DNA from 4 places in the Staphylococcus muscae genome. Region 1 is predicted to be linked to each of the others. Evidence: riboswitches for the same ligand, from Rfam matches in the RefSeq annotation. Region 1 holds a riboswitch; each other region holds the start of a gene.
What was found. A riboswitch is a leader RNA that binds a small molecule or an ion and turns the genes downstream of it on or off. The one in region 1 is predicted to bind S-adenosylmethionine.
Positions count from the first base shown of each region.

Region 1 (8,348 bases):
GCCGTGTACTTGTATCGCTTCGATAGCATAATTTGAACATGTCGGATAAAAGCGACATGATGGTGGTGTCAATGGTGATATAAACCGCTGATAAAAACGAATACATTTGATGAATATTTTTTTCATGCATATACCTCCGTGTAAATGATTAGAAATATTGTAACATAGAATAAAGGGGGAGTGGATTTTGGAGTTTATAGATGCAGCTCAACAACGGGTGACTTTAAGTTTTCGTGCACATCATGACGTTGCAGATGGCGACCATGTGTTAGCACTGCCTATATATCAAAACCGATTGTTAATGACAGATCATCGACAACGTGGAATTGAGTTTCCTGGTGGCAAATGTGAAGCGGGGGAAACAACGATAGATGCCTTGAAACGAGAGTTGTATGAAGAGACGGGGGCAACGATAGAAACAACATATTACATTGCACAATATACGGTTCATACGGAGACTATGCCATTCAAAAAAGATGTCTACGTAGTCATTGTGGATAATATTGAAGGAAAATCGGACTATTTAGAGACGAATGGGCCAATGATAGTGTCGAAAATTGAAGATATCCCTGAAGATAAGAGGAGTATTTTACTATCTGACAAGGCGATTTTAGCTTGTGTAGAAAGGATGGTATCGCTTGGATTTTATCAGTTATAAACGGATGCCAGCAGATCTTGGAACACATCAAGTCGATGAAGTACGATATGATGCAGCAGGTATAACTGTACGTGGTTTACTTGTTACTCCGAAACATTCTGTTGAACGAATTGTAGTCTACCTACGTGGTGGTAAAGGACAAGTGGGGAGAGTACGGTTAGGTCGAATGTTGCAGTTTACGAATACATCTACACTTGTATTTGGGCCTTATTATCGTGGGAACAATGGCAGTCAAGGACGAGATGCGTTTGCAGGTGACGACTTACAAGATGTTATTGCTGGTGTAGAGATACTCAAAAAGATGTACCCCAATGTCCCTGTTCATCTGATTGGTTTTTCTCGTGGTGGGATCCAAGGATTATTGACGTTCCAAGCTGTGCAAGCAGCAAGTTATATCATTTGGGGTGGTGTCTCTGACATGCATCTCATGTATGAAGAACGTGTTGATTTGAGAGGTATGTTACGTCGGATGGTAGGTCATCCTAAAAAGCTACCAGAAGCCTATCAACAACGAGATGCACTGAGTATGATTGACCATACCGCACCGCCAATTTTGATTGTACATGGTGGTTTAGATGAACAAGTAGGCATTCATCAAGCCTATCACTTAGCCAAACATTTGGAAGCCAAACAAGTCCGCTATGATACGTTCTATCAGATGGGAGAAGGTCACATACCACGTCCCAAAGCGTTATCTGAGGTACTTCAACGAATACATAGTTGGATGGACGAAGTAGAACGAAATAAATAAAAGGTCTAATTTGGTGTTGGAAAACACCAAATTAGACCTTTTTTTGGGAAGAGCTGGGAATTATGTCCCAGCCCCTTTTTATTTAGCCTTTGAAACCACCAGTTTGTTGTAATTGTTGTGTTTCTTCGCCAAATTTTTTGAAGTTTTCACGGAAACGTTCAATCAAGTCAGTTGCTTGTTTGTCATAGGCATCTTTATCATGCCATGCGTTTTTAGGTTGTAGAATTGTTGTTGGTACGCCTTCAATTTCAGTTGGAATACTTAAACCAAATATTTCATCTTCTTCAAATGTACTATTTTTCAGTGAACCGTTGATGGCACTGTTTACCATTTTACGTGTGTATTTCAATTCGATACGGTTGCCCTTACCGTATACACCACCAGTCCAACCTGTGTTCACTAAGTATACATCTACTTCGTGTTTGTCGATTAAGTCACCAAGTAAGTCAGCGTATACTTTCGCATTCAATGGCAAGAATGGTGCACCGAAGCAAGTTGAGAATGATGGTTGCGGTTCTGTAATACCACGTTCAGTACCTGCAAGCTTAGAAGTGAAACCACTTAGGAAGTGATACATTGCTTGATCCTTACTCAACTTAGAAATAGGTGGTAATACACCGAATGCATCGGCCGTTAAGAAAATAATTGTGTTTGGATGTGATGCTTTTGATGGTACAACGATATTATCAATATGTTCGATAGGATATGCTGCACGTGTATTTTCTGTATATTTATTATCATCAAAGTCAATGTAACCATGTTCATCCACAACAAGGTTTTCTAGTACCGTACCGTAACGGATGGCATCGAAAATTTGTGGTTCTTTTTCAGCGGATAAGTTGATCGCCTTTGCGTAACAACCACCTTCAATGTTAAATACCCCATTTTCGTTCCAACCGTGTTCGTCATCACCAATTAACTTACGGTCAGGATCAGCTGATAATGTTGTTTTACCAGTACCAGATAAACCGAAGAATAATGCAACATCACCTTTGCGTCCTACGTTAGCTGAACAGTGCATACTCATAATATCTCGTTTAGGGAGTAGGTAGTTCATCACAGAGAAGATAGATTTTTTCATTTCTCCAGCATATTCTGTACCACCAATCAGTACAGTTTTATGTTTAAATGACACGATGACGAATGTTTCAGAACGTGTACCATCTTTTTCAGGATCTGCTTTAAATGTCGGTGCAGAGATAATTGTGAAGTCTGCTTTGATTTTTTCTGCTTCGCTCTTAGAATGTGGACGAATAAACATATTTTGTGCGAAAAGGTTATGCCATGCAAATTCATTCACAACTGTTAATTTTAGTTGGGAATCTTTGTCGCTTCCAGCATAGCCATTAAATACGAACACTTCGTCTTTTGCATCTAAATACTCTAATACTTGATGGTATAGATTTAAAAACTTGTCTTCAGAAATAGGTTGGTTTACAGTACCCCAGTCGATGTCATCGATGACTTGTGGATTATTAACGATATACTTATCTTTTGGAGAACGCCCCGTATATTCCCCAGTTTTTGCGTTAATTGCTCCAAGTTCTGTTAATTCAGCCTCGCCACGACTCAAAATTTTGTTGTAGAGTTCAGTTTTTGTAAGCTGCAGATGAGAAGTAGGCTTGTCAATCAATGCATTCAGTGCACTTGTATCAAATGACATGATGAATCCCTCCAATAGTTTCTTCTTTAATGTAAGCCTTTACAATTAAAGAGTATAACATATTTAGCTAATAATCCCCACAAAAAATCCAAAAAAATGTCACATGTTTTTGAGTAATTTTATAGTGGATTTTTGTTTATATTTAGCGAGAATCATCGCTTTTTGACGGCGCTTTCATTATTATTGTAATTCTATATTCAAATAGATTTGTGAAATTGACACATGATTAAAATTTATGTAATATAAAAGCAACGGATTCTCTTATCCTGAGTGGTGGAGGGACATGGACCCAATGAAACCCAGCAACCTCTTTTAGCGAAGAAAGGTGCCAAACCGTTTGCAGGCGATAGCCTGAACGATAAGAGCGAATGGACGTTGAGCCTTCACTCTATGTATGTGCCGTAGTGGTGAAAGGCTCTTTTTATTTGAGCTCAGATAAAGAGAGTGTTCGTAATCTATTTTTAAAGGAGCATATTATGACAAATAATAAACGATTATTTACTTCAGAATCTGTTACTGAAGGTCATCCGGATAAGATTGCTGACCAGATTTCAGATGCAATACTTGATGAAATTCTAAAGGGAGATAGTCATGCACGTGTTGCTTGTGAAACAACAGTAACAACAGGTATGGCACTTATCGCAGGGGAAATATCAACGTCGACATATGTTGATATTCCTAAAGTAGTACGTGAAACAGTTAAACAGATTGGTTACACACGCGCTAAGTATGGCTACGATTATAAAACAATGTCTGTATTAACTGCGATAGATGAGCAATCTCCTGATATTGCACAAGGTGTAGACCGTGCGTTAGAATATCGAGACGCATCGAATGACGAAGTATTAAATATTGGTGCAGGTGACCAAGGGCTTATGTTTGGTTACGCAACAAATGAGACGGCATCGTTTATGCCACTGCCAATTGATTTGTCACATAAATTAGCGAAACGTCTGACAGATGTTAGAAAGGATGGCACATTAGACTATTTACGTCCAGATGGAAAAGTACAAGTAACTGTTGAATATGATGAGAATGATCAACCAAAACGAATCGATACGATTGTTATTTCATCACAACATCATGAAGAAGTAGCACTTGATCAAATCCAACGAGACATTAAAGAATATGTTATCTATCCAGTAGTACCTCAGGCGTTATTAGATGCTGAAACAAAATTTTTCATCAATCCAACAGGTCGATTTGTTATCGGTGGACCACAAGGTGATGCAGGTCTGACAGGTAGAAAAATTATCGTTGACACATATGGTGGATACGCTCGACATGGTGGGGGTGCATTCTCTGGTAAGGACCCAACTAAAGTTGACCGTTCAGCAGCTTATGCGGCACGCTATGTTGCCAAAAACATTGTTGCAGCTGGATTTGCTGATAAGTGCGAAGTTCAATTAGCATATGCGATTGGTGTTGCACAGCCGGTATCCATCGCTATTGATACGTTTGGAACGGGTACTGTATCTGAAGAGTCATTGATTCAAGCAGTGCGTTCGCACTTCGACTTGAGACCAGCCGGTATCATCCAAATGTTAGACTTACAACGTCCAATTTATAAACAAACAGCAGCGTACGGACATTTTGGACGTACGGATGTCGAATTGCCATGGGAGAAAACAGATAAAGTAGACGTATTGAAAGACGCAGTTCAAGCGTATACAGCATAATAATTACTTTATAGCGTATCGTATAAATGTAAACAAAAGGAAGGATTTTAAAAATGACACAGTTTGGCCCAATGGAAATAGGCTTGTATGTTGCCGTAGGGATTGCAGTTATTTGTTTTATTTTGTTTTTAGTTGCTCTGAATCGCAAAAAGAAAGCACAACAAAGAATTGAAACACAATATAAAGAAAAAGAAGAGAAATTAACACAGTCACATCATGAAGCACTTGAAAAAGTAAGAATTGAAAAGAAAAAAGTAGAAACGAAACACAAAGAAGATTATGAAACGATGGTTGCTTCAAAAGACAGAGAAATTGACGCACTAAAAGTGTTCTCGAAAAACAATAGTGAGTATGTGACTGATATGCGTTTGATTGGTATTCGTGAACGACTCGTTAGAGAAAAGCGAATCCGACCAGAAGATATGCACATTATGGCGAACATTTTTATGCCTACAAATGATTTAGATAATATTACACGTATCAGTCATTTAGTATTAACACGTACAGGGTTGTACATTATCGATTCACAACTGTTAAAAGGACATGTGTATCAAGGTATTAGTCGCAATCAATTTGTGGACAATCCAATGATGGAGCAAGTATTCAAAACACTACAACTTGATGAAACAACACCACAAACAATCGTGCTTGATGAGAGTGAAGATAACGATCGCAAACTTTCTATTGTTGATTATTCTGAGCAAATCGAACATCTAGAAGCAGTAGCAGAGAAGTTACAACGTCAACTAAACAATAAATATACGCCAACTCCAATCTTGTACTTCAATCCGAAACAAGATGGAGATGTGACATTATCAAGCTATGCGCCACAAAGCACGACGAAAGTACTTGTTGGACCGGAACAACTTGATGAATTCTTCAATAAATATGTATTCCATGGTCGCATTCAATATGATGTAAACGAATTACAAGCAATTATGGAAGAAATTGAATCATATAACTAATATAAAAACCTGTATGCGTAATAAAAGCATACAGGTTTTTTATGTTTAAATGATAAGTGTTCCAATAAAACAACTCATAAAACAGCCGACATACTGTAAAAGACTATAACCGATGAAAGTTGAGGATTGACGTTGTTCCATTAATTGTACAAGTTCGAGTTGAACAGTTGAAAATGTGGTGAAGCCACCAAGTATTCCTGTTACAAAAAGAGTGTAAGAAGGTGAGACTGATATGACTATGCCACCGAGTATACCGATGAAACAACTTCCGATAAGATTGATGATTGCGGTTGCGATAGGGAATGATGGCTGATGAACTCGCTGGATGATATCCGTTATGATTGCACGCAATGTTGCACCAATGCCACCGCCAAGAAGAACCATCATGATTGTCATTGTTGTCTCACCCCGAATCGATATCCCGCAAAGCAACATAAAATTCCGCCAATATAACTGAGCAAGGCGTAGGTTATTAATAAATACCACGATTGTGACTCAAAAAATGCATTCAATTCATATTGAAAGGTTGAAAAGGTTGTAAAAGCACCGATGAAACCGGTAGTGACACCTTTTTTAATGGAAGGATACTTAGAGAAAAAGTTTGTCGTTAAGGCAGTTATAAATCCCATTAAAAAAGCACCTAAAAGATTGGCGGTAAATGTTCCAACTGGCAATTCATGGAAATGTGGGAGAAAGGAAAGACCATATCTCAATAACGCACCTAAACTCCCACCAACAAAAATAATGAAATATTTCAAATGCTTATCGCTCCTCTTACGTTAAATAATGCCAAAAGTTCGGATTGCAGTGATCAGATGAAAGATTAAAACGATGAGTAGTATCCAAGGTAAGCTTTTCGCTGCACGATGAATCCAGCTTTTCTTTTCGGGTAAATATTTCACTGATTTGTCTGCAAATTGGATGGCAATAATGAGTATGATTGCATTTATGACACTACTTGCAATAATGATTTTAACGATTGAGTCGAATTGATGATTGAGTATTGGGTTCTGTGTATTGAAGTAAAAACTTATCATGATGAATATCACGGTTAAGTAAAAATATTTTTTCGATTTAGACATGTAACTGCCTCCTTTATTATCGCTTGTAATAATAGCATATTTAATGACTAAGAATAAAGCACCATTTCTATATTTCGTGTGGAATTAAAGCTTAACAATAGCCTTTATGAATAGAAAAATGGTATAACTTTAATATAAATATAATGTAGAATCACTAGGAGGCACATTTATGACGAAATTAAACGTACAAGTATTTGCAGATGGTGCAGATATTGAACAAATGAAGCAAGCATATCAAAATAAGGAAGTTGATGGATTTACAACGAATCCAAGCTTAATGGCTAAAGCTGGCGTCAAAGACTATAAAGCCTTCGCTCAAGATGTAGTACAAGCAATTCCTGATGCTTCAATTTCATTTGAAGTGTTTGGTGATGATATGGAAACAATGGAAAAAGAAGCGCAAATCATTGAACAATTTGGAGAGAATATTTTTGTAAAAATTCCAATTGTGAACACAAAAGGTGAATCAATGTTACCATTGATTGAAAAATTATCAGCACAAGGCGTGAAACTAAACGTTACAGCTGTTTACACAATCGAACAAGTCAAAGCAATTACTGAAGCGGTCACAGAAGGTGTAGAGACTTATGTGTCAGTCTTTGCTGGACGAATTGCGGATACAGGCGTAGACCCACTGCCGTTAATGAAAGAGTCTGTTCGTGTGACACATAGTAAATCAGGTGTAAAACTATTGTGGGCAAGTTGTCGTGAGTTATATAATGTCATCCAAGCTGATGAAATTGGTGCAGATATTATTACATGTCCTGCTGATGTTGTGAAGAAAGTGTCAAATATTGGTCGTGATATCGAATCATTATCTGTTGATACGGTGAAAGGATTTGCGAAAGATATTCAAACTTCAGGTTTAAGCATTCTATAAATACCCATGGGAGTGATAAAGTACCAACAAATATGAAATTGGTACTTGTCGCTCCTATTTTTTTGTGTGATGATTGAGTTTAATATCAGATAGAGAAGGAGTTAAAGATGGAGTACAAGGTATTTAAGTATAAAGTAGAAAAACAATTGTGGTATTTAAACCGTAAAGAGAAGGCAAAGTTAGCAGAATTACTGACAGATGAACATATCGCAAGCATTCAAGAAAAATTTAAAACACCAGGCCGATTTGCCAGTTTTTATTTGAAAGAACATATTTTTAAATCAAGAGTGCTGGGGTCAGGACATTTGTACACAACGCTGTTAGGGTTGTTTATCGGAAATATTTTCTTGCTCGGCGTTCTGATTACAGGTATGCTATTAAGTTTAAATGCAGTCAATTACTTTATTCATCCTCAAGTATCGTTGTCAACTGGGACTGTGATCACTGCTTTAGTAGGTGGTTTAGTATTGATGGTTCTTGGCATTATATTGATGAAAATAGCCAATGCTTATTTTACAAAGCGTTTAGTAGATTATAAGTTCAATAAAGTAAACTAAATATCGGGTACTTGTGAGAGAATTTGTGCAGCTTTCCATTGTTTTAAACATACAGTTAATGGATAAGGTACTGTAATTCGATGGTTTTGTTTGAATACGATGATCGTATCAGA
Region 1 is NZ_CP027848.1:744,423-752,770, reverse strand. Features, by position in the region: gene yidD (membrane protein insertion efficiency factor YidD) at 1-126, opposite strand, end outside; gene ytkD (RNA deprotection pyrophosphohydrolase) at 188-658, shown strand; gene C7J88_RS03595 (alpha/beta hydrolase family protein) at 639-1,409, shown strand; gene pckA (phosphoenolpyruvate carboxykinase (ATP)) at 1,492-3,072, opposite strand; SAM riboswitch class I at 3,331-3,437, shown strand; gene metK (methionine adenosyltransferase) at 3,549-4,751, shown strand; gene C7J88_RS03580 (nuclease-related domain-containing protein) at 4,805-5,716, shown strand; gene C7J88_RS03575 (fluoride efflux transporter FluC) at 5,762-6,112, opposite strand; gene crcB (fluoride efflux transporter CrcB) at 6,109-6,474, opposite strand; gene C7J88_RS03565 (hypothetical protein) at 6,496-6,798, opposite strand; gene C7J88_RS03560 (transaldolase) at 6,968-7,678, shown strand; gene C7J88_RS03555 (hypothetical protein) at 7,786-8,235, shown strand; gene C7J88_RS03550 (competence protein ComK) at 8,232-8,348, opposite strand, start outside.

Region 2 (8,348 bases), 720 kb from region 1:
CAATCACTGATAATTTATCTTTATAGAAAATACCAGATGGTACTAAGTGCAATTTGTATGTTTCACCGTCAAACTTAATTGTGTGACCTGCGTTATTTCCACCTGAAAAACGTGTAATCACGTCTGCTTGTTCTGCTAAAAAGTCTGTAATCTTACCTTTACCTTCGTCTCCCCATTGTGTCCCAACTACTACGATTGATGACATAAGAGCACCTCCAAGTTTTCTCAATTAACCAAATGTATTCTACCAATAACTCTCTGCGAATGCAAATGAAAAAACGAACATTCATTTTGACTTGTTTATTGATAGCCCAGTTCACTCTTCAATAACGTACGATACTGTCAACCACGCATTATACAAGGATTTTTATAGTATATCGAGTGAGTTTAAAATCCTAACTAAATTTAAAACACACTATCAAATACAATACAAAAACCGCACATAAACTAATCAAACAGTTTTAAAGTACGGTTTTTGACACGAAATTTTTTATGCCATTTCTGCATGTGCATAATCAATATCTGTAAATTTATTGTATTGTTTCATGAAATGCAGTTTTACAGTACCAGTTGGACCGTTACGCTGCTTGGCGATAATAATTTCAATTTCACCATTTTCATCATTCGTTTGCGGTTCAAAACTTGAATCATCACCGTCTTCATCATTGTCTCCACGATTATAATAATCATCACGGTATAAGAAGGCAACGATATCGGCATCTTGCTCAATTGATCCTGATTCACGAATATCACTCATCATCGGTCGCTTATCTTGTCGTTGTTCTACACCACGTGATAGCTGACTGAGTGCGATAACTGGACATTCTAGTTCACGTGCAATTGCCTTGAGCATACGTGAAATCTCAGAGACTTCTTGTTGACGGTTATCCGAAGCACGAGATCCGCTTCCTTGAATCAATTGTAAGTAGTCAATTACGATCATATCAAGTCCATGCTCTTGCTTTAAACGTCGACATTTTGAACGAATATCTGTAATGCGAATACCCGGTGTATCATCAATAAAAATCTTTGTTCTCGATAACTTACCGACAGCTACCGTGAAGCGACTCCAGTCTTCCTCTGTCATCGTCCCAGTTCTCAGACGATTCGAGTCGACATTTCCTGAGCTACATATCATACGTGTCGCTAACTGATCAGCGCCCATCTCAAGCGAGAAGATACCGACTGTATAATTGTCTTCGTGCGTCGCCACTTTTTGTGCAATATTCAGTGCAAAGGCAGTCTTACCTACTGATGGACGGGCTGCTAAAATAATCAAATCATTACGGTTAAAGCCCGCTGTCATTTGATCAAGATCACGATAACCTGTTGGAATCCCCGGTGTTTGACCACTATTTTGATCGAGTTCTTCCGCATTTTCATATACTTGACTTAATACATCACGAATATCTTTGAAACCATCACTTTCACGTGTTGTGGACAGTTCTAAAATACGTCGTTCTGCATCATTTAAAATTGTATCTAAATCTAATTCATCATTATAACCATCACTTGCGATGCTATCCGCTGTATGAATTAATTTACGCTTCATTGCGTGTTTGAAAACGACATTTGTATAATATTCGATATTTCGTGTTGTCGGCACACTCGATGTAATCTCTGCTAAATATTGTGCACCACCCGCTTCATTGACAACACCGTCTTGTGTTAAGCGATCTAACACTGTTACGATATCGATGTCATTGCCGTCTTCGTTTAAATGCATCATGGCACGGAAAATATGTTGATGCGGCGCACGATAAAAAGATTCTGGCATTAAAATCTCTTGTGTCGTTGAGATGAGTTCTGGATCTAAAAATATCGCACCTAATACAGATTGTTCCGCTTCATGACTATGTGGCATTTGATTATGGTCAAACATACCCTCCATGCCATCAGCCTCCTTTAACTATATTGCACTTCGCTCTATCGACTGGTTGATATATTAAGGCTGGAACATGTTCATTATGCCCCAGCCTCTAACACGCTCCATCACGCTCTTATTGTTCTACTGTATGAACACGAATTGTACCATCTACATCTTTGTGTAACTTCACAGGTACATTTGTATATCCTAACGCATGGATACCATTCGGTAAGTCCATTTTGCGTTTGTCTAGCTTGATACCGTGTTGTTTGTTCAATGCTTCAGCGATTTGTTTCGTACTGATTGAACCGAATAATTTGCCGCCTTCACCTGATTTTGCCTTCACTTCTACTTCAAGTGTTTCGAGCTTTTCTTTTAACGCTTTCGCATCTTCAAATTCTTGTTGTTTTTCTTTTTCAATGCGTTTATTTTTTTGTTCAAGTTGTTTTAAGTTACCCGGTGTCGCTTCAACTGCATAACCGTTTTTGATTAAGAAGTTATTCGCATAGCCGACTGGTACATCTTTAATTTCGCCTTTTTTGCCTTTACCTTTTACGTCTTGTGTAAAAATTACTTTCATGATTCGTCACTCCTATCTATTTGTTCCGCAATTGCTGTTTTCAGCTGTTCAATTGCTGCTTCTACCGTTACATCTTTCATCTGCGTTGCTGCATTTGTAAGATGTCCGCCACCACCGAGCGCTTCCATCGTTAACTGAACGTTAAATCCACCCAGTGAACGTGCAGACATTCCAACTAAGTCCTGCTCTCGGCGTGCAACGACATACGATGCCTCCACGCCGTCCAAGCTCAACAATTCATCTGCCGCCTGGGCAACTGTTACAGGGTGATAGATTTTGTCATCTGCACCGTGTGCAATCGCAATGCCGTTATCTTGTAAATCTACCGTACGAATTAACTCTGAACGGTTGATGTATGTTTCAATATCATCTTTTAAGAAATGCTGTGTCAGAATCGTATCAGCACCGTGTGCACGCAAGTAGCTTGCTGCATCAAATGTCCGTGATCCTGTACGCAACGTGAAATTACGTGTATCGACAATAATACCTGCATACATAACAGTCGACTCGAGTCGTGTCAAACGTTGCTCTGTCGGTTGATATTCAAGTAACTCTGTAACAAGTTCAGCCGTAGAACTTGCATAAGGCTCCATGTATACGAGTAATGGATTCGAGATAAAGCTGTCACCACGACGATGGTGGTCAATCACAACTTTACGGTTCGCTTTATTTAAAATATTCTCATCAATCACCATTTCTGGTTTATGTGTATCAACTACTACTAAAGTCGTTCTAGATGTCATCATATCCCACGCTTCATCAGATGTAATGAAACGTTCTTTCAGCTCTGGCTTTTCATTGATTTCATCCATCACACGTTGGAGTGTTGGATCAATATCTGAATCATTCAGCACAACATACGCATCCAAGTTATTCATCATCGCAAAGCGTGTGACACCTATTGCTGCACCAATCGCATCTAAGTCTGGGCGCTTATGTCCCATCACAATCACTTTGTCACCTTCAAGCAAGATATCTTTCAGCGCATGTGAGATAACACGTGCACGAACGCGCGTCCGTTTTTCCATCGGGTCAGTCTTACCACCGTAGAAACGAACGTTACCATTGATATTTTTAATCGCTACTTGATCGCCACCACGACCTAACGCTAAGTCGAGTCCAGATTGTGAAAGTTCTCCGAGATCGATTAAGTTTTCTGAGCCTTCCCCAACACCGATACTGAATGTCAGTTGTGCACGATAACCACTACTCTTCTCACGCAATTGACTTAAAATATCGAACTTACTCTCCTCAATCTCACGTAAAATACGTCTATTTAAATACGCAACGAATTGATCCGAGCTATAACGTTTGAAGTAAACATTATGTGTTTGTGCCCAACGGCTGATGACACGTGTCACCATAGCGTTAATCTCCGAACGCTGCGTATCATTCATATTTTGTGTAATTTCATCGTAGTTATCCAAAAACAACGTTGCAATAATCGGCTGTTGATCTTCATATTCTTGTCGAATTTCACTTTCTTCTGTCATATCAAGGAAGTAAAGTATTTTCTCTTCTTCTGAATATTTCACACGATATGCGTATGGACCATCTTCATATTCAATTTCTTTCGCTTTTTCTAATCGCTTCAAAATATTTGGGTACACTTCATTGATTGGATCTGAAATCACGTTGCGTTCAATACGTTCTGACATAAACGGATTGACCCATTCAATTTGTTCTGCATCGTCTAATACAATCAATCCCATTGGCATCGTTTTGACCGCTCTATCACTTCCAACTGAAATCTTGCCGCTCAACTGATCAATGTAGCGATCAAAATGTTGATACATACGTTTCAGAAGTACTGCACAAATGATAAGCACAACGAACAACACTAATGCCAACACGAGTGCGGTCATCTTGTTAAAAAGGACCAATACACCAACGCTTATCATAGCAGCAAGCGTCATCAATACAAACGGGATGACCAGTGCCTTCTTTATAGCATGACGATTCATTTTGTCACCTCTTATCGTTTTTTAATCATACCTTTTAAATTCAAACCTATATCTAACAATCCAATTAAGCGTGTTAAAGGATAAAATACAATACCTAACATGACAAACACAATCGTCAAACTAATATGTAGACGGTTCATCACACATACATAATGGATAAAACTCAAACCTTGAATAACGAGTAAAAAGCCGAGTACAACTTGAAAATTCACACTGATACTATTCATTGTCGTTGCAGGTTCAGTTGTCATGCCTACCAATAATGCGATCGCATAAATAATAAAAATCGAACGACCCATCTGCCATAAAAAGAGCGGTCTAAATACCGGTGTTGCAATCTTGAACTTGCGCAAAATAGGGCAAATGATAACAAGTGTTAAAAACATGAAAAGCGCTAATGTAATAACGATCAAACCTGGCATCTGTATCGCAAGTTGTTGTACTGACGCATTCAACACTTCTTTGGATGCTTCATCTACATCTTGCATTGCAGCTGCTTGATCTACGATGGCTTGATAAGGTTCTAACATTTCATGTGCATAAGGTAATTGTCGAATACTTTGTAAAAACATCATCACACCTAATGTTAATACACTAGATACCAATGTTGTCATATACAAGATGCGTTCTTTAGAGGCACGCTGTTGTAACAAACGTCCAATCAGTGCACTCATTACGAACACAATCATCATAAAGCTCATTAACAAAACACTTCCTGTTAATGTTGCAAAGATGAATGTAATAAAGACACTAAATCCGAACGAATGGATTGAGCGATGCCATAATATAATACCCGGGAGTGTTGCGAACAGTGCGACAATCAATCCTAATGCGGGTAAAAAGTCTATTACTAAGATGACCAACAGCCATGCAAGTGTACATAGCAACATTGGCTTAAACTGTATTTTTGAAAACAATAACGCCACTTCCAAACTAATTTATTTCTTTATCGCTTATTTTACAAACTTTGCCATACGAATACAATGACTTGGATTGATATGACGCTGACAAAATACGAATAGAATGAGGCGTCTATGTCTTGTTGCATCTATGTGCATTCAAAATTTTACCCCTTCTCTTCTTCATTCCTTTGATTATAACAAAATGTAAGATATCCGTCTAAGCCTAGCGACGAAAACGGGAAACTTTTAAGAAATGATAGAGATAAGGTGCCCAATCATTAAAGTTTAGCAAGAAGCCATCATGTCCAACATTGTCAGGGACAAAGAAATGACGATGATAACGAAAATGTTGGCCGACCGCTTCAACTTGATCATCTGGATATAGCAAGTCATCCACGAAACCTATTGTTAAAACTTTCGTGTCGAGCATGCGAAATACTGCGCTCACATCATCTCTCCCACGATAAATATCATGACTATCTAAGACGTCCAGCAGTGTCAAATAACTCTCTAAGTCGAAGGATGACTTGAACTTGTCTCCTTGATATTTTTGATAAGCAACCACTTCATCCGGCGTGAATCTTGACTCATAACTTTTAGAAGAACGGTAAGTCAAGAAACCAAGCTGTCGTGCAATACTCAATCCTTCTGTTCCTCCTAAATGTATTGCCTGACGTGCAATTTCGTTAAATGCACGGCTATACGAAGACGTCTTCGCAGTTGCTGCAAGAATCACAGCCTTTTTCACGTGAAACTGTCGATTGTATAACAACTCCATCACCTGCATACCACCGAGAGATGCACCGATCAGAATATCAATTTCTGTATAGCCGAGTGCCTTCACACCAAGTTCGATTGCTCTAACGATATCACGCATCGTTAAGTGCTCTGGAAACTTACTGTCATTAGCACGTGAGCTTGATCCAAACGGACTGCCTATGACGTTAAATGTTAAAAACTGATAGTCGTGAAACGGCATATATCCACCATCGATAATTTCACGCCACCATCCTGGCTGTTCATCTGTACCATAAGTTAGGTGGTTGCCCGTTAAAGCATGACAAACGAGAACCAATGGCTGCCCTTTGTAACCGACATATTCATAGCGCAGTTGTAAATCTTGAATTGTTTCGCCTGATTCTGTTGTGAATGTTCCTAAATGTAATGTATCTACGGTATAGTTGCTCATTGCACGCCCTCCTAAAAGTAAAAAACTGTATCATTGAGCCAACAACGATACAGTCTTATCTATATAGGATGACTTATTATCCGACCGCAATCGTTGGTTGTAGCACCGTTCTCGTATATAAGTGGTTGCTGAAGCGTCAGCGGGCCAAATCCCTCAGCTTCTCTCAATAAGTTTTCAGCATATTTAAATTAAGTGTTATGATACACTATTTTTATCTATAAAACAACATCAAGGGACCATTGTAAGTCTCAATAACGCCACTGCCACCATCCCCACCAATACTGTTATTGTCAAACTCCGTGTGCGCAGGGCAATCCATATCGTCGGAACAAGCGCAATGAGAAACGTCCAATTGATAGCATAACCAAACACACCACTCTCTTGTTTGATCAACCCATCAACGACAAGCGCTGTAAATAACGTGATTGGAATAAAAGATAACCATTTAATGAATTTCTCAGAGAATTCGATCCGGGAAATCATCACTAATGGTAAGACACGTACAAATAATGTCACAACGCCTGATAAGACGACTGCAATTAAGAAATAAAATGTCATTGTTCCATCACCATCCCTAATGTCGCTGTCAATATCGATGCAATCATAATAGCCAGATAAGACGGCATAAATAGACTTAATACGAGCATTAATACGATAACGACGAAGATAAGCAGCAAGTATAGGCGTATCTTAGACTTCTGTACGCCTTCTAATTGTGCTGCTGCCAAGAAAACGAACATCGCTAATATGGCATAATCAAGACCGAGCATTTCTGGCCGACTCACAAAGTCACCGAGTGCGCCACCAAGAATTGTCGTAAAAACCCAAAAGAGATATGCTGTAATGTTCAAACCATACATCCAGTTACGACCAATCGTCTCCCCTTTTGAGTATGGAGTAATTGCTACCCCGAATGTCTCATCCGTCAACAAGGTACCGATTCCTATACGATGCCATAATGTCTCCTGCTTGAAGGAAGGTGCTAACGTCATGCTCAACAAAAACATTCGGCTGTTAACAATCAACGTGGTAAGAACGATAACCCATACAGGCGTATGAACAACCATCAAAGCAATCACGATGAATTGTGCTGCGCCAGCATAAATTAAGATAGATAGTAAGGCGATTTCAAATAAATTGAACCCAGATGTTATCCCTACGACACCGAATGAAAAGCCAATACCTGCGTATCCAAGCAAGGTGGGAATACAATCTTTGATACCTTGTCTGAATGTCTGATATGCCATGATGTGACCCCCTTCATCAAAATTAAATTTATTGTATTACAAATTAAATTCAAAATCCACATCATTAGACACCCTTCACAGCGCACGCACACATACCGATGTCTAAAAACGTTGTTAAAGCAATGTTTTTTGTTACTAAATTTTCTGACAATATTAGTCAGAAGGATGTCTTAATATCAAAAAAAGACCTTTCAAAGTGAGAGAGAATTCACTTCAAAAGGTCTTCATGTATCTATATTAATTTAGAGAGTAAATATTGGTACCGATAATTATTTTGGTTCAATAACTGTTTGTCCGCCCATGAATGGTACAAGTGCTTCTGGGATTGTGATAGAACCATCTTCATTTTGATAGTTTTCAACGATAGCTGCAAATGTACGACCTACTGCTAAACCAGAACCGTTTAATGTGTGTACATATTCAGGTTTTGCATCTTTATCACGTTTGAAGCGGATGTTTGCACGACGTGCTTGGAAATCAACGCAGTTTGAGCAAGAGCTGATTTCTTTATAGTCATTGTAACTTGGTAACCATACTTCTAAGTCGTAAGTTTTACTTGAACCGAATCCGATGTCTCCAGTACATAAAATCACACGACG
Region 2 is NZ_CP027848.1:1,462,874-1,471,221, reverse strand. Features, by position in the region: gene C7J88_RS07305 (adenylosuccinate synthase) at 1-205, opposite strand, end outside; gene dnaB (replicative DNA helicase) at 491-1,891, opposite strand; gene rplI (50S ribosomal protein L9) at 2,001-2,447, opposite strand; gene C7J88_RS07290 (DHH family phosphoesterase) at 2,444-4,411, opposite strand; gene C7J88_RS07285 (DUF2232 domain-containing protein) at 4,423-5,337, opposite strand; gene metX (homoserine O-acetyltransferase MetX) at 5,537-6,502, opposite strand; SAM riboswitch class I at 6,573-6,675, opposite strand; gene C7J88_RS07275 (AzlD domain-containing protein) at 6,731-7,060, opposite strand; gene C7J88_RS07270 (AzlC family ABC transporter permease) at 7,057-7,749, opposite strand; gene serS (serine--tRNA ligase) at 8,019-8,348, opposite strand, start outside.
Region 2: another riboswitch for S-adenosylmethionine. It lies ahead of metX (homoserine O-acetyltransferase MetX); the one in region 1 lies ahead of metK (methionine adenosyltransferase).

Region 3 (8,348 bases), 860 kb from region 1:
TAGAAAGGTAGTTTTCAACGTATGTGAGTTCTGCACTTTCTTCAGTTACGATTAACACGTGGTTGAAGAAGCTTGCATTCTCATCATCGTGTAACACAACATATTGAATTGGATCTGCAACAACAACATTTTTAGGAACATACACGAATACGCCACCGTTCATCAATGCTGTGTGTAATGCTGTTAATCGATGCTCATCAACAGTTACCGCATCTTTCATGTAATACTTTTCAACTAAGTCGCTATGATTTTTCAATGCTTCGCTAATATGTTCAATGATGACACCATCTTGTTTGGCTTGTTCATTGACTTTTGTGAAAGCAAGTGAGTTATTGTGTTGGATGATAAGATTTTCAGTGTTTTCTACATTGATAATACGATCGATTTCAGTTGGTAATGCTTTAAGATCTTCAAAAGCAACACCTGTTGTTTGATGTTGTTTGAATGTATCAAAGTCCCATTTATCAATCTTTGTTTTATCTGGTTTTGGCATTTCTAAAGACTCAGCTTGTGCTAACGCGTCTTTTCTTAGCGCTGTCATCCAAGAAGGTTCGTTTTGAGCCTGTGAATAATCAACAAGTTGCGCTTCAGAAATATTTAATGTTTCAGTCGTCATAATTATTTCCTCCTATATTGATGATTATTACTTCGCTTCTAACGCTTCGTATTCTTCTTTAACCCACTCGTAACCTTCTTCTTCAAGACGTTTCGCTAATTCAGCACCACCTGATTTAACAATAACACCGTTGTACATAACGTGTACGAAGTCTGGTGTGATGTAGTCTAATAGACGTTGATAGTGTGTGATGATTAATGAACCGAACTCTTCACCGCGCATTTCGTTGATACCTTTAGATACAACTTTTAATGCATCGATATCAAGACCTGAGTCGATTTCGTCAAGGATAGCGAATTTAGGTTGTAACATCATTAATTGTAAAATTTCGTTACGTTTCTTTTCCCCACCTGAGAAACCTTCGTTTAAGTAACGTTGCGCCATGTCTTTGTCCATTTCTAAGAAGTCCATGTGCTTGTCTAATTGTTTAATGAATTGCATTAAGTTGATTTCTTGTCCTTCTTCACGTTGCGCATTGATTGCTGAACGTAAGAAGTCCGCATTTGTTACACCTGTAATTTCAGATGGATATTGCATTGCAAGGAAAAGACCTGCTTTGGCACGTTCATCTACTTCTAACTCAAGTACGTTCACACCGTCTAATAATACTTCTCCTTGTGTAATTTCAAATGATGGGTGACCCATAATTGCTGAAGATAAAGTTGACTTACCTGTACCGTTTGGTCCCATGATTGCATGTATTTCATTCGTGTTAATTGTTAAGTTAACACCTTTTAAGATTTCTTTATCGTCAATAGATACGTGTAAATCTTTAATTTCTAATACTGATGGCATTGATATTCCCTCCAAATAAATGATTGATTCCTTGTACTAGTTTATAATAATTTTAATGTAACGTCAAAACCATTCTTTGAATCTACATGCCTATTATAACTGAAATAATCAGTTTTATAAACCTTTTAGAATCGTAAATACATCCATCATTTTTCCCTAAAATGAGTGAGATATTCCCTAAGTTATTGATAATAAAGGGTGTTCTGTTCTCAATCACTCCCAATACGTCTTAGGGACTATGGTGAAAGGATAACAGATGTGGCAATATTGTGTTATGATAAGATGACTTATTGATGAAAGGAACTATTTTTATGTCTAAATTTAAGCTTTCAAATATTCCTCGAGGATTTGCAATGGGGATTAGCGACCTTATTCCAGGTGTGAGCGGTGGAACGATTGCGCTGTTGCTCGGAATATACGATGACTTTATCGCTTCTGTGAGTGGCGTTTTCTCTAAAAATTTCAAACAAAGCATTGCATTTTTACTACCTATCGTAATTGGGATGGGATTGGCAATTGGTGGTTTAAGCAGCCTGATTAATTACCTATTAGCTGAACATACAATGCCTACGATGTACTTTTTCTTCGGATTAATTATTGGCATCGTTCCTTTTTTAGTCCGCATTTCAAAAATTAAACAGACATTTACAATGAAACATTGGGCCATCTTAGTCGCTGCTATTCTATTTTTAGCTGTCATGGCGTTATTCAAAGGTGACGCAGCACATGGAGCCCCTACTTATATCGACTTATCGACACCTATGTTGATTAAATATTTCATCGCAGGCATTTGTGCATCAAGTGCGATGTTACTACCAGGTATTTCTGGATCATTCGTCTTACTCGTATTCGGCGTATACAGTACTGTGACGTATTCAATTTCAGAAATCGTACACTTTAACTTCCAAGCACTCCCAGTTATTATTACTGTCGGTTTAGGTATTCTTGTCGGCTTTCTCATCGCAAGTAAGCTCATCACATATTTGTTACAACATTATACTTTTATGACCTATGCAGCGATACTTGGTCTCGTTATCGGATCACTTTTTTCCGTATTTCCCGGTATACCGACAAGCGGATTGACATGGTTCGCTTCATTTATCACGCTTCTATTAGGATTTATTGTTAGTTACGTCTTAGGACGATACACAGAAGTATAATAACTTAAAAAGGAGTCTGCTAAGTTTTCATCACTTAACAGACTCCTTTTTATTATTTAGCCGGAATTACAGCGCCATTATATTCTTTTGTAATAAAGTCTCTCACTTCATCAGATTGTAGTGCTTTGATTAAATCTTGAAACTTCTTATCATCTTTATGACCTTTTTGTACAACTAGTACATTCGCAAATGGTGAAGATTCATCTTCCACTGCAATAGAATCTTCTAGCGGTTTTAACCCGTTATCAATTGCATAGTTTGAGTTCAAAATCACTGCGTCTCCTTCATCATTATTATATGTTTTCGGTAAGAATTCAGCACCTTGTTGATTATCGAATTCGATGTTCTTTTTGTTTTCTACAATGTCATCAAATTTAGCATCTTCAATTTTGACACCATCTTTAATTTTGATAAGTCCTTCTTTCACGAAGAATGATAAGAAACGTCCTTCTTCAGCTGGATTATTAGAAACATATATTTTCGCACCATCTGGTAAGTCTTTTAAACTTTTATACTTCTTGCTATATACGCCCATCGGAGTCGTTAATACCTTTCCAACTTCTTCAAGCTGATAGCCATGTGATTTTTGTTCCGCTTTCAAATATGGGACATGTTGGAACATATTTGCATCAACATCTCCTTTATCAAGCAGCTTGTTCGGAATTTTGTAATCGTTCACTTCCCTCACTTCAACATCGTAGCCGTCTTTTTTCAAAAGATCTCCTGCTTTTTTCACAACTTCTCCATGCGGTGTCGGTGATGCTGCAACAACGATTTTCTTATCTTCTTTTGACGACTCTTTTTGTTGACCACATGCTGTTAAAACGACAGCGAATACAACTACCAATAGTGTAAATAGTCTTAATTTTTTCATTGGAATACCCCTTTCTCATTTTCCCCACTTTGAAATTTATTTAATTTTCAAAGCTATATTTATTCAGCTGGTGTTACTACACCGTCATATTTCTTAATGATAAAATCTTGAATATCTTTTGATTGTAAAACTTCAATTAATGCTTTTATTTTTGCATCGTCTTTATGTCCTTCTTGAACTGCGATTAAGTTTGTATATGGATTGTCTTTGCTGTTTTCAACTGCAATAGAATCTTTTTGTGGGTTTAATTTTTGCTCAATTGCAAAGTTAGAGTTAATGATTACCGCATCACCTTCATTATTTTGATACGTTTTTGTTAAGAACTCTCCAGCTTGTTTGTTGTTGAATTTAATGTCTTTTTTGTTTTCTACAATATCATCAAAAGTTGCGTCTTGAATTTTAACGCCATCTTTAATTTTAATTAAACCTTCATCTACAAAAAATTTAAGGAAACGACCTTGTTCAGATGGGTTGTTAGAAACGAAAACCTCTGCGCCATCTGGTAAATCTTTTAAGCTTTTATGTTTTTTTGAATAGACAGCCATTGGTTCTAAGTGAACATTACCTGCTGATTCGATTTTATATTTTTTATTTTTCTTTTCGGTCTCTAAGTATGGTGTGTGTTGGAAGAAATTCGCATCGATTTCACCTGCATCTAACAATTTGTTAGGTGTTGTGTAGTCATTGATTACTTTTACTTCTAAATCATAACCTTTATCTTTTAATAATGCTTTGGCTTCTTCGAGAATTTCTGCATGAGGCGCAGGAGATGCTGCAACAACAATTTTCTTATCTTCTTTTGACGCCTCTTTTTGTTGACCACAAGCTGTTAAAATGACAGCAAATGCAAATAATAATAGCGTGAATATTCTTAATCTTCTCATTGAAATCCCCCTTTCTCCTTCATCCCACATGAAATGAGTGCTAAAAAAAGACGGGGTCACGCTATCATGACAACAGCGTGCTCCCATCTTGTTATTTAATTCTCAAAGTGACCTTATTCTGCTGGAGTTACTGCACCATCATATTTCTTGTTGATAAAGTCTTTGATGTCTTTAGATTGTAAAACTTCAATTAATGCTTTGATTTTCTCATCATCCTTATGTCCTTCTTGAACTGCAATTAAGTTTGCATAAGGATTGTCTTTACCGTTTTCAACTGCGATAGAGTCTTTTTGCGGGTTTAACTTTTGCTCAATTGCGTAGTTAGAGTTGATAATAACCGCGTCACCTTCGTTGTTTTGGTAAGTTTTTGGTAAGAATTCTGCCGCTTGTTTGTTGTTGAACTTAATGTCTTTTTTGTTTTCTACAATGTCATCAAAAGTAGCGTCTTGAATCTTAACACCATCTTTGATTTTGATTAATCCTTCATCCACGAAGAATTTAAGGAAACGACCTTGTTCAGCTGGGTTGTTAGAAACGAAAACTTCTGCGCCATCTGGTAAGTCTTTTAAGCTTTTATATTTTTGAGAATAGACAGCCATTGGTTCTAAGTGAACATTACCTACTGATTCAATTTTGTATTTTTTGTCTTTCTTTTCAGTTTCTAAATATGGTGTATGTTGGAAGAAATTTGCATCGATTTCACCTGCATCTAACAATTTGTTAGGTGTTGTGTAGTCATTGATTACTTTTACCTCTAAGTCATAACCTTTATCTTTTAATAATGGTTTAGCTTCTTCAAGGATTTCTGCATGAGGTGCTGGAGATGCACCTACAACAACTTTCTTATCATTTTTGTCTTCTTTGTTACCACATGCAACAAGTGCTACTGCTAAAACAAGAACTAATGCAATGGATAAAATTCTTTTCATAATGATATGCTCCTTTTTGTAAATTATCGTTTATCTATTTTATTTGTAAACCAATCCCCTAAGAATTGAATTACAAAAACGATGATCAAGATTAAAATCGTTGAAACTAAAATGACATCATTTTGGTTACGTGTGAATCCTGTTAAGTATGCTAAGTTACCTAATCCACCTGCGCCGATAACTCCGGCAACCGCTGTTGAACCAACCAATGCGATGGCTGTTACAGTAATACCTGAAATCAATGCGGGTAATGATTCTGGAATTAATACTTTCAAAATAACTGTCCAAGTATTTGAACCCATTGAACGTGCTGCTTCAATAACACCTTTGTCAATTTCTTTCAGTGCAATTTCAACAAGTCGACCATAGAATGGTGACGCACCGATGATTAACGCTGGTAATGCACCTGTTGGCCCACTGATCGTTCCGAGAATCAAGCTTGTAAATGGAATTAAAAGTAAGATTAAAATGATAAATGGAATAGCACGGAATAAGTTGACAAAGAATGATACGATGCTATAAAAAACACGTCCAACCTTCGACTTACTCTTAGATGTTAAGAATAAAATAACGCCTAGAATCAAACCTAAAACAAATGAAAATACAGTTGAAATTACAGTCATATAAAGTGTTTCGTATGTTGCAATCCAAACCTCTGGCCAACGAATATTTGGCATTGTAATCATTTCATTCAAGATTTCGCTAAAACTCTTACCCATGTTTAATCACCTCAACTAGAATGTTTTGCAACTCTAAATCATGTTGTAAATGATTAAAGTCTTCCTGTGCTATCGCCGGGATATGTAGGAGTAAAAATCCTGCTGCACCCGATTTTGCTTGCTTGATATTGCCTTCCAAAATATTCACAGTGGCATTATGTTTTCGAGCAATATATGAAACGATAGGCTGTGTCGTATTTTCACCTGAGAATGTTAACTTGACAACTTTGTCATTTTGACCGAGTTCCAAAGTATTGACGATGCCTTCAAAATCTTGCTCTGGCTGTAAATCTTCTTGTACAAAACGACGTGTCACTTGATGTTGTGGATTTTCAAATACATCTGATACTTTACCTTCTTCAATGACACGTCCGTTTTCCATCACAGCTACTTCATCACAGACACGACGAATGACGTGCATCTCATGTGTGATGATGATGATTGTAAGATTCTGTTCTTTCTTTAACTGCAACAGTAAATCTAAAATTTCATCCGTTGTTTGTGGATCTAGCGCACTTGTCGCTTCATCACACAACAATACTTCTGGATCATTGGCAAGCGCTCTTGCAATCCCAACACGTTGCTTTTGTCCACCTGATAACTCTGATGGATATGCGTGTTCTCGACCGGCTAAACCAACACGTGCAACCAATGACTTGGCTTTTTCAGTTGCTTCAGCTTTCGGAACACCTGCAATTTCAAGTGGGAATTTAATATTTTCCAAAACAGTTCTCGACCAAAGCAGGTTGAAATGTTGGAAAATCATGCTCACTTTTTGCCTTTTCTGACGCAATGCTTGTTTACTCAGTTGACCGATATTGTCACCACCAATGATGACATCGCCCGAAGTCGGTGTTTCCAAGTAGTTGAATAGTCTTACTAACGTACTTTTACCTGCCCCAGAGAATCCAATAATCCCATAAATCGTCCCCTTGTCAATGTTAAGATTGACGTGGTCGACTGCCGTGACAGATTTGGATTTGCTCTCGTATTTTTTTACAATATTTTTCAGCTCAATCATATTGCTCCTCCTTGTGCTAGCATCTCTTACGCCAAATAAAAATTGCCTTCTCTTTTTTAAATGAAAGAGAAGGCAATGTGTTAAAAATACCTTTCTCTCATCTTCAAAAGTTGCTTACAACTTTATGTGACTTGGCACCATTTCTATAACTAGACGGTTGCCGGGCTTCAAAGGGCACATCCCTCCACCACTCTGGATAAGAGTTTTCTGAATATTGAATTGTTTAAATCTTACCATTGCAATCGAGATTCGTCAATAACTTTTTTTATTTTTTCCAACAAAAAAGATACCGACTGAAAAGCATATAGTCTCTCAATCTCTTGATTCTTGCGCATAATCAACAAGACAGGAACTGACATAATTTTATTTTCTTGATTAAATTCTGGGTAATAATTTAAATTTATTTTTGTCATTGGTAACTGCAAAATATCATTTACAATGTCCAACATGTGTTCAGACACTTTACAAGTTCCACACATCGTTGTGTAACCGAAAATGAGATGTATTTCTTTATCGAAATGTTTTGTTAACATCTCATCTTGTGCATCATTCTGTGTCATTTCGTACAACCCTTTACCTTATTATTCTAGGTTGAGCGTAGCACCTTATACAAAGATATGCTACTATATCGGCTTCATGCACAAAAAATCTCGAAATGAAACTGCAAATCACAGCTTCATCTCGAGATTTTTACGTATTATTCACCGATCATTTCTTCGTAAGCAGCTGCATCTAATAATGCATCTAACTCACTTTCGTCTGATAATTCTACTTTAACCATCCATGCATTTTCGTATGGTGATTCGTTGACAGCTTCTGGCTCGTCTTCTAAGTTTTCATTCACTTCAACAACTTTTCCTGAAACAGGAGAGTATAGTTCAGAAACTGTTTTTACAGATTCTACGCTACCGAATGTATCGCCTTCTGATACTTCATCGTCAACTTCAGGAAGTTCAACGAATACGATATCGCCTAATTCATTTTGTGCGAAGTCTGTAATACCGATGATTGCTGTATTACCTTCTACTTTTACCCATTCATGTTCTTTTGAATACTTTAAATTACTTGGCACTGCCACTTGAATCCCCTCCAATTGTTAATGTTATATTTATTCTGACACATTGCAGACTTTCTATCAACTATTTTCTTAAAGCCACGTATCACGATACGTTTCTTCTTTGAATCCAACTGTAATTTTATCTCCAGAAACAGCTAATGGGCGTTTTACGAGCATGCCGTCTGTTGCTAATAATGTCAATTTTTCATCATCAGACATATCTGCCAGTTTATCTTTTAAGTTTAATTCACGATATTTTGCACCGTGCGTATTGAACAATTTTTTCACTTCTA
Region 3 is NZ_CP027848.1:1,984,283-1,992,630, reverse strand. Features, by position in the region: gene sufD (Fe-S cluster assembly protein SufD) at 1-616, opposite strand, end outside; gene sufC (Fe-S cluster assembly ATPase SufC) at 644-1,411, opposite strand; gene popT (polyprenyl-phosphate transporter PopT) at 1,723-2,571, shown strand; gene C7J88_RS09870 (MetQ/NlpA family ABC transporter substrate-binding protein) at 2,624-3,445, opposite strand; gene C7J88_RS09865 (MetQ/NlpA family ABC transporter substrate-binding protein) at 3,505-4,329, opposite strand; gene C7J88_RS09860 (MetQ/NlpA family ABC transporter substrate-binding protein) at 4,443-5,258, opposite strand; gene C7J88_RS09855 (methionine ABC transporter permease) at 5,282-5,977, opposite strand; gene C7J88_RS09850 (methionine ABC transporter ATP-binding protein) at 5,970-6,998, opposite strand; SAM riboswitch class I at 7,093-7,201, opposite strand; gene C7J88_RS09845 (thioredoxin family protein) at 7,229-7,558, opposite strand; gene gcvH (glycine cleavage system protein GcvH) at 7,696-8,076, opposite strand; gene C7J88_RS09835 (arsenate reductase family protein) at 8,146-8,348, opposite strand, start outside.
Region 3: another riboswitch for S-adenosylmethionine. It lies ahead of C7J88_RS09850 (methionine ABC transporter ATP-binding protein); the one in region 1 lies ahead of metK (methionine adenosyltransferase).

Region 4 (8,348 bases), 620 kb from region 1:
TTTAACAAATGCTTCATCCATGTTTGGATCTAACCATACGTGTGGATCGTAACCGCCGTGGTGGTGATGTGCATGACCGTGTTCATCTGACTCATGATCATGTTCATGTCCTTCTGCTTCGTGGTCATGACCTTCAGCTTCATGGTCATGATCGTGCTCTTCGCCTTCATGCTCATGCCCATGTTCGTGTTGATCTGTTAACAACTCTGACTTATCAAGGCTATCTTCAAGAGATAACTTGTGATCGTCCTTCTTAATCGCACCAGCTACTTTTTTAGCAACTGGATCTAAATTATCACCTGTATATACGAACACATCTGATTTACTTGCGTTAATAATATCTTTTTGTGATGGTTCGAAACTATGTAAGTCCGCACCTTTAGGATAAATAGAATCCACTTCAACGTGTTTCCCACCGATTTGTTCAACAAATGATTGGAGCGGATAAACTGTTGTTGTTACTTTCATTTTGTCGCCTGAAGAAGCTTTATTATCATCAGACTGACCACATGCTACTAATAACGAGCTTGTAAGTGCTGCTGTCGCTACTACTTTTAAACTTTTCTTCATTTATTAGACGCCTTCCTTCAAATAGTAATCATTACGATTAGAATTATACATGAGCCTAGACAAATGTGCAATGACGTTTTTTATTCATTTGTCAACTTTTTTAATGCTCATTTTATTGAATTACACACATAAAAACACTTCAGAAACCTGTGTGAAGGGAATCTGAAGTGTTTTGTGTTTTATGATTGAATTGCCGCAAAGCCACGATCTAAGTCAGCGATAATATCATTGATATGTTCAATACCGATAGACAAGCGAATCGTTTCCGGCTCAATACCTGCAGCACGTTGCTCTTCTTCTGTTAATTGTTGATGTGTTGTGGATGCTGGATGAATCACTAATGACTTCGCATCTCCTACGTTAGCGAGTAATGAGAACAGTTCCAATCCTTCAATGAACTGTTTACCTGCTTCATAACCACCTTTCACGCCAAATGTAAAGATAGATCCCGCACCTTTTGGTAAATATCGCTGTTTATTTTCATAGTATTCGTTTGATTCTAAACCAGCATATTTTACCCATGCTACTTGATCATGTGCTTCTAAATAACGTGCTACTTTTTCTGCGTTTTCAACGTGACGTTCAACACGTAATGATAACGTCTCTAAGCCTTGTGTTAATAAAAAGGCATTGAATGGTGACAGCGCTGCGCCTGTATCACGCAATAGTGTCGTACGAATTTTGAATGCGAGCGCGACTTCACCAAATGTTTGATGAAATACAAGACCATGATATGACGGATCTGGTTCAGTTAATCCTGGAAACTTACCATTGTCCCAGTCAAAGTTACCCGCGTCCACAATGACACCACCCATTGATGTGCCGTGACCACCGATAAACTTTGTTGCTGAGTGAACAACAATATTCGCACCGTGTTCAATCGGACGGAACAAGTATGGTGATGCGAATGTATTATCGACAATAAGCACAATACCATGTTTCTTTGTCACAGCGGCTAAAGCATCAAAGTCATCAATATTCCCTTCTGGATTACCGATTGTTTCAATAAAAAGGCCTTTCGTATTTGGACGGATTGCTGCTTCAATTTGTTCCACGTTCGTTGTATCTACTAATGTCACTTCAATGCCAAACTTAGGCAATGTATGACTGAAAAGTGTATGTGTGCCACCATATAATTTGTCACTCGCTACGATATGATCGCCGTTTTGTGCGACAGCTTGGATAGCATACGTTATTGCTGCCATACCTGACGCCACTGCAACACCCGCAACGCCACCTTCTAATTCCGCAACACGTGTCTCTAACACAGCCGTTGTTGGATTTGTCAATCGTGTGTAAATGTTACCTACTTCTTCCAAGCCAAACAATCTCGCCGCATGCCCTGTATCATCAAATGTAAATGAAGTCGTTTGATAAATTGGTAAGGCACGTGACTTGGACACTGCATCTACCTCTTGTCCTGCATGTAATTGTAATGTTTCAAATTCGAATGATTCCGTCATATGATTTCCTCCTATAAATAAAAAGCACACAGGCAAATCTCAAATTATATCAAGATTCCCTGCGTGCATCTATTCGTATAATCAATAGTTGATTTGATTATAAAAGGCTTATCTCTCAGGTTTATATCACCTGCAGGAATTAGCACCTAACTCAATAGGTTGCCTGGTTTCATAGGGCCTGTCCCTTCACCAATCTTGATAAGATATATTTATTGTCACCTGTTACTTTTAAATGTAACGCTATCATATATCAGAAAATTCCGAAAGTCAACCAATCTTTTTCAAATTCCGAGAAGTTTATTCAACATAGATTGCATCTCCTATTGATAATGTTTCGCCAAAGGTCGGTATATGAATCACCCGTTGATTCAACGATCCACGATAGGCAAGGTTAGGACGATAGAGATGTTGTACAAACATGCCATCCACAAGAACATCGATATCTTGAAGAAGTGCTTTGCGTTCATCATCTTGACGCCACAAATACTCGAGTTGATACCCTGTCCACACCCAAATATCTTTCGCATGACCGAAATGATGACGAAAAGCACGGATAAGCGGTTCAATGACTGCTAAGTTGCAGAAAGGTTCACCACCGAGAATGCTCAACCCTGAAATATATGAAGGCTCACAAGCTGCAATCACTTCATCAACGATGGTATCTGTGAAGGGTTCACCATAGCGAAAATGTTGTGCTGCGACATTGTAACATCCTGGACAACGAAATGGACACCCTGATACGTAAAGACTGCAACGAACCCCTTCACCATCTACAAAACTATGCGTTTCAATTTTGGCAACATAACCTGATCCTTGTATTATTGGCGTACCTTTCATGATTTTGGCACCTTCATATGTTTTACCCGTGCACAAATCTCTTTATGTCGTCCTTCAATTGTCGGACGTTGTACTGGGTTACCAAGATAGCCACACGTTCTTTTCACTACATCGACCGTTTCAGGATCTTGGTTACCACAGTTCGGACAGCGATAGCCTGTATCTGTCGTATCAAAGTCACCTTCAAATCCGCAGTCATAACAATGATCGATTGGAATATTCGTTCCCAAGTAACTGACACGATCATACGAATAATCCCATACCGCTTCTAACGCCTTTTTGTTGTGATCTAACTTCGGATACTCGCAGTAATGAATATAACCACCGCTCGCATAGTATGGATAGTCTTGTTCAAAATCTAACTTCTCAAACGGTGTCACATCTTTGCGCACATCATAATGGAAGGAATTTTGATAATAGCCTTTATCCGTTACATCGGGCACCGCTCCGAACTGTTCATAATCTAAACGACAAAAGCGATCAGTCAATGATTCACTTGGCGTACTGTATATACTAAACCATACATCGTGTTGCTCGGTCCAAGCATGTTGATAGTCACGCATCGCCTTTAAAATATCAATCGTAAACGCCTTGGCTTCTGGGTTCGTCTCCCAGTCGGGACCATAGAACACAGTCGCCACTTCATAGAGACCGATATACCCCATTGAGATTGTCGCACGTCGGTTTTCAAATAATGTAAACACATCATCTTGTTCTTGCAGACGATATTTAAACGCACCATGCTTGTACAAGATTGGTGCATTATTCGGTTCAGCTTGCTTCACACGTTTAATACGAAACGCCAACGCATCATGCAAAACACGCATGCGTTCTTTGAAGAGTGACCAAAACTGTGCCTGGTCGCCATTTGACTCCAGAGCGATACGCGGCAAATTCAATGTCACAACTCCTAAGTTACAACGTCCACTATTCTCATACTCGCCTTGTTCATTTTGCCAAGCGGGTAAGAACGAACGACAACCCATCGGCGCCTTGAAATCTCCTAAAAGTTCAACCGTCTTGTCATAGTTCAAAATATCTGGATACATCCGCTTCATTGAGCACTCTAACGCTAATTGCTTAATGTCATAATTGGGATCATTTGGAGCAAAGTTAACCCCTTTCTTAATAGAAAAGACGAGTTTTGGGAAAATGGCTGTCACACGATCTTTTCCTAATCCTTTAATGCGTGTTTGTAGAATTGCTTGTTGGATTTTACGACTCATCTCATCCGTGCCCAAGCCAAAACCAAATGTCACGAAAGGTGTTTGCCCATTAGAAGTATAGAGTGTATTCACTTCGTATTCTAAACTTTCAATCGCTGCAAAAATATCTTGCGTAACCTGTTCATCGACATAGCTTTCGACGTCTTCTTTGCGGACGTACTTTTCAGCCATTGCACGATGTTTACGTTCATTATGTATCGCATATTCACTGAGCACTTCATCGATTCGGTCAATCGTACAACCGCCGTACTGGCTGCTCGATACGTTCGCAATCATTTGTACAAGTTGTGCTGCCGCCGTTTGAATAGACTTCGGTGATGTTACATGTGCATTGCCTATTTGAAATCCATGTGCCAACATATCTTTCGCATCAATCAAGCAACAATTCGTGAGTGGTTGAAAAGGATGATAGTCCAAGTCATGAAAGTGAATCTCTCCTGATTGATGTGCTGCAGCTACGTGTTGTGGCAACAGATACATCAAACCGTATGATTTTGAAACAACCCCGGCAGTCAAATCACGCATCGTCGCAAATGTTTGACTGTCTTTATTTGCATTTTCATTCACAATTGCCGGATCTTTTGTGATCAGTCCTTTAAGGTCTTTTTCTAACTGATTCATATTTTCACGCTTCTTCCTACATATAGTGTCTGACACTCATTTTAGATACTATATATAGTGCTTTCAACTCACAACTAAGCTGTTAACTGATTTGTCATTTCTTTGAGAACGTTATGTGAACTTTATATCTTGCACAATCATGTCTTGATCATTACATGCGTTTGCACTATTTATTTTCTTGAAGATACAAAAAAGCGTCACACTCATGATTTCAGAATGTAACGCTTCGTTTATCTTATAATATAAAATCTAGAACGCCATAATATATGAAGAACATCTTTTTGCTCAATTTCGTTAAATAAAGTATTAAAATAATGAGCGTTGATATAAATATCGCTGATTTATATTTCTTTTTTTCTTTCTTTTCTTCCTTATCTTTTCCACTTTCTAAATAAGCAAGTAGCTCAGCTTCAATCTCTTTGTTGATTGCTTCATTCGGATCTTCATGCTTTTCATCGACGACATCATGGTCCCTTACTTTTTCTTCTGTCATCTGACTAACTCCTTACTACTATTTTTTAAATACATGCTGATACTGTACATATCCTGACAAGTAATGCTCAATATCATCAATTCGTACACGATAACCATGGTGCTTAATAAAGAAACTATTCAAAATGCGACTTGGATTTTTGAAATACATTGCAATTTCAGGGTAGAAAAAGCCTGTGCGCTCATAGTCTGCACGTGTATGAATCGTATCTAAAAATTTCTCTTCATCTAATAATTCATCAACTAAATATTGGTATCCTGATGCTTTGGCCTTTTCAACTAAATGATACGTTGCCATCAACATCTCTAGGAACGTCGGGAAGGTTGTTTCCCTTTGTTTCATATAATCTAAATATGAACTTACGTTATTGATACCAAATCTGAAGTACTTCTCATGTGGTGTCACTTGAACTAATTCGTTCGTACAGTACCCAAGCCAGTGGTCATGATACTTCCAATAATCATTTTTGATGAAGTGCTCAAATAATGTTTGCACCGTTTTCAACCAGCGTTCGTCATGATCTTGTTGATACAAACGCAATAAACCGAGTGCTGCTTCCCCATCATAATAAACGATACGGTATTTCTCTTTAACTGAGAAGTCTGGGTAATTTAAAATATGCACCGTTTCACCCGTAGTTGGATCAATCATCTTCAATATACCTTCTGCAACACTTTGTGCATATTTCAAGTAGCTTGTGTTTTGGCCGCCATGTTTTAAATACTCACACACCGCAAAAATAAACGCAGCATTTTGTCCGAGTTTTATCTCATTAACATCTTTCGTATCATCAAAGACAAATTGTGCACCCGTCTCATCCGTTGCAATATAATGTTTAATAATGTACTCAATCGCACGTTCAACTGGCTTTAAGTCTTTACCTAAGTATGATAAGCCTTCTACCAATGAATATGTTGATGATGAGTGACGTAACATGTTATAGAAGTTAATCGTCTTATCAAAATGTGGGAAGTAACCATAAATGTAGCGCCCATCTTCTTGTAACATACCTTCTAAAAATGTCGTACTATGAGCGATTAAGCGATCCATCTCAACATTTAAATCTTCTATTTGACGAAGGTTTTTTTGATAACCTTTATTGTGAAGTCGATAAATACCATCTCCATCAAAAACGAACCCTTGTGTATAGAATTTTGTAACTGTCTCACCTTTATATGCAGCAATGCTAAATTTGCGACGATGACCTGTATATTTCTTCAAATAATTGTTGATATTGTCTTCTGATAAATACATGTTTGATGTCCCTTTTTCAGGACGAATAAAGGCATTCGCATTAATCTCTTCTGGCAAAAATGTTAAATACCAGTTTTTATCTAATGCGATACCAAAATCTATATAGTTTCGTCGTGTGCGCACTAATTCTTCTGCCACATCATCGAATAATACCGGTTCTGTTTCTGTTACGATATCAACCTTAATCCATTCTGGAAACTTGCCTACTTTCGATCTAAACTTTTGACAATATTTATGAATATCGCGATCAAGATGACGACGATTTTTGAATAAACTGACTTGTGCTTTCCTATCTGGAACACCTAAACTAATGAAAACATAGTCATACGCCAACGACTCTTGTTCGATTTTTTTAACAAGTGCTTGAATATTATTTTCTAGCGTCATACCTTTTCTCCTTTTAATCCCATTTACTATACTTTACAAGTATTTAAGGATTTCTGCAACGGTTAATAAAAGCATGATGTCTTAAAATAGCCTATGTCTATCCATTGAAAAATCTATATTGATTAAAGTTTTAATAATAAATATATATAGAACTAATATGATTTAATACTTTTATAATCAATATTAACCGTTTTTAAACATAAAAAAAGAAGCATCTCATATCGTTATGAGATGCTTCTTCTGTGTTCTGGGATCATCCAGATTTTTATCTATTAGTCTTGGATTTTACTTATAATGGCGGAGGAAGAGGGATTCGAACCCCCGCGAGCCGTTAAGCCCCTGTCGGTTTTCAAGACCGATCCCTTCAGCCGGACTTGGGTATTCCTCCGTATCTCGAACACAATAACCATAATATAATAGCTCCCATATAATGTCAACATTATTTTCAAATTTTTTCATACTTTTTTGTGGCTCACATTTGATATTCACTCATTACTAAGATACGCTTATTTTATTCATTTGTATTTTGTTCATAAAAGGAGCGACTTCCATTGATTCATCGATTATTTCGAAACCCATGGCATGTCATCATCGGTATTTGTCTCGCATTAACTATTGGACTTGTCAGCTTCACTTATTACAATGCATCCTTTTATCAAGTACCTATTGGAGAAGTGACAAAAGTAACATCGCATCACAGTAAAAAAACAGTTGATGAACAGCATAATCGTGACACACACTATACAGACCAATTATCAGTCAAACTGTTGAACACTGCTCAAAAAGGAGCGACTTTGAAGGTGGAACATCAGTACAATGCCTCTCATACTGAAGCTCAGCCATACCGAGTAGGAGATCGACTTCTATTACATATCAATGCTTCAACAAATGAAGCTTATGTAGTGGAAAAGAAAAGAGATACACTTGTTGTGACAGTACTGAGTGTATTCATACTCTCCTTACTTGTCATCGGTCAAAGAATCGGACTACAATCAATTGTCTCATTAATGATGAACACTGGGGCAATTCTAGTTGCTGTATGGTTATACAACCAAAATCCAAACTTAAACCTATTTCTTTTGATGAGTATTGCAGTTGTTGTAGCAACGAGTCTAACGCTAGCACTCGTCACTGGGTGGCAGTCACGGACGGTTGTGACGATTGCGAGTACCATACTCGGTACATTTATCTGCGTTGGTATTGCGTGGCTCGTCATTACCTTAACCAATAGTCAAGGAATCAAATATGAGACGATGAGTTTTTTAACGGTACAACCTAAAATGATTTTTCTAACTTCTGTGTTAGTTGGTACACTTGGTGCGGTGATGGATGTTGCCATCACGATATCCAGTGGAATGTATGAGATTTTACAGCGCACACCATCGATTCCAACACAACGTTGGATTAAAGCTGGTCAAAATATTGGAAAAGATATTATGGGGACGATGACGAATATTTTATTATTTTCTTATTTAGCAGGAAGCCTTCCAATGTTGT
Region 4 is NZ_CP027848.1:1,364,330-1,372,677, forward strand. Features, by position in the region: gene adcA (zinc ABC transporter substrate-binding lipoprotein AdcA) at 1-570, opposite strand, end outside; gene C7J88_RS06830 (O-acetylhomoserine aminocarboxypropyltransferase/cysteine synthase family protein) at 750-2,033, opposite strand; SAM riboswitch class I at 2,139-2,238, opposite strand; gene nrdG (anaerobic ribonucleoside-triphosphate reductase activating protein) at 2,331-2,870, opposite strand; gene nrdD (anaerobic ribonucleoside-triphosphate reductase) at 2,867-4,741, opposite strand; gene C7J88_RS06845 (hypothetical protein) at 4,953-5,210, opposite strand; gene C7J88_RS06850 (poly(glycerol-phosphate) alpha-glucosyltransferase) at 5,229-6,851, opposite strand; tRNA gene C7J88_RS06855 (tRNA-Ser) at 7,147-7,239, opposite strand; gene C7J88_RS06860 (YibE/F family protein) at 7,406-8,348, shown strand, end outside.
Region 4: another riboswitch for S-adenosylmethionine. It lies ahead of C7J88_RS06830 (O-acetylhomoserine aminocarboxypropyltransferase/cysteine synthase family protein); the one in region 1 lies ahead of metK (methionine adenosyltransferase).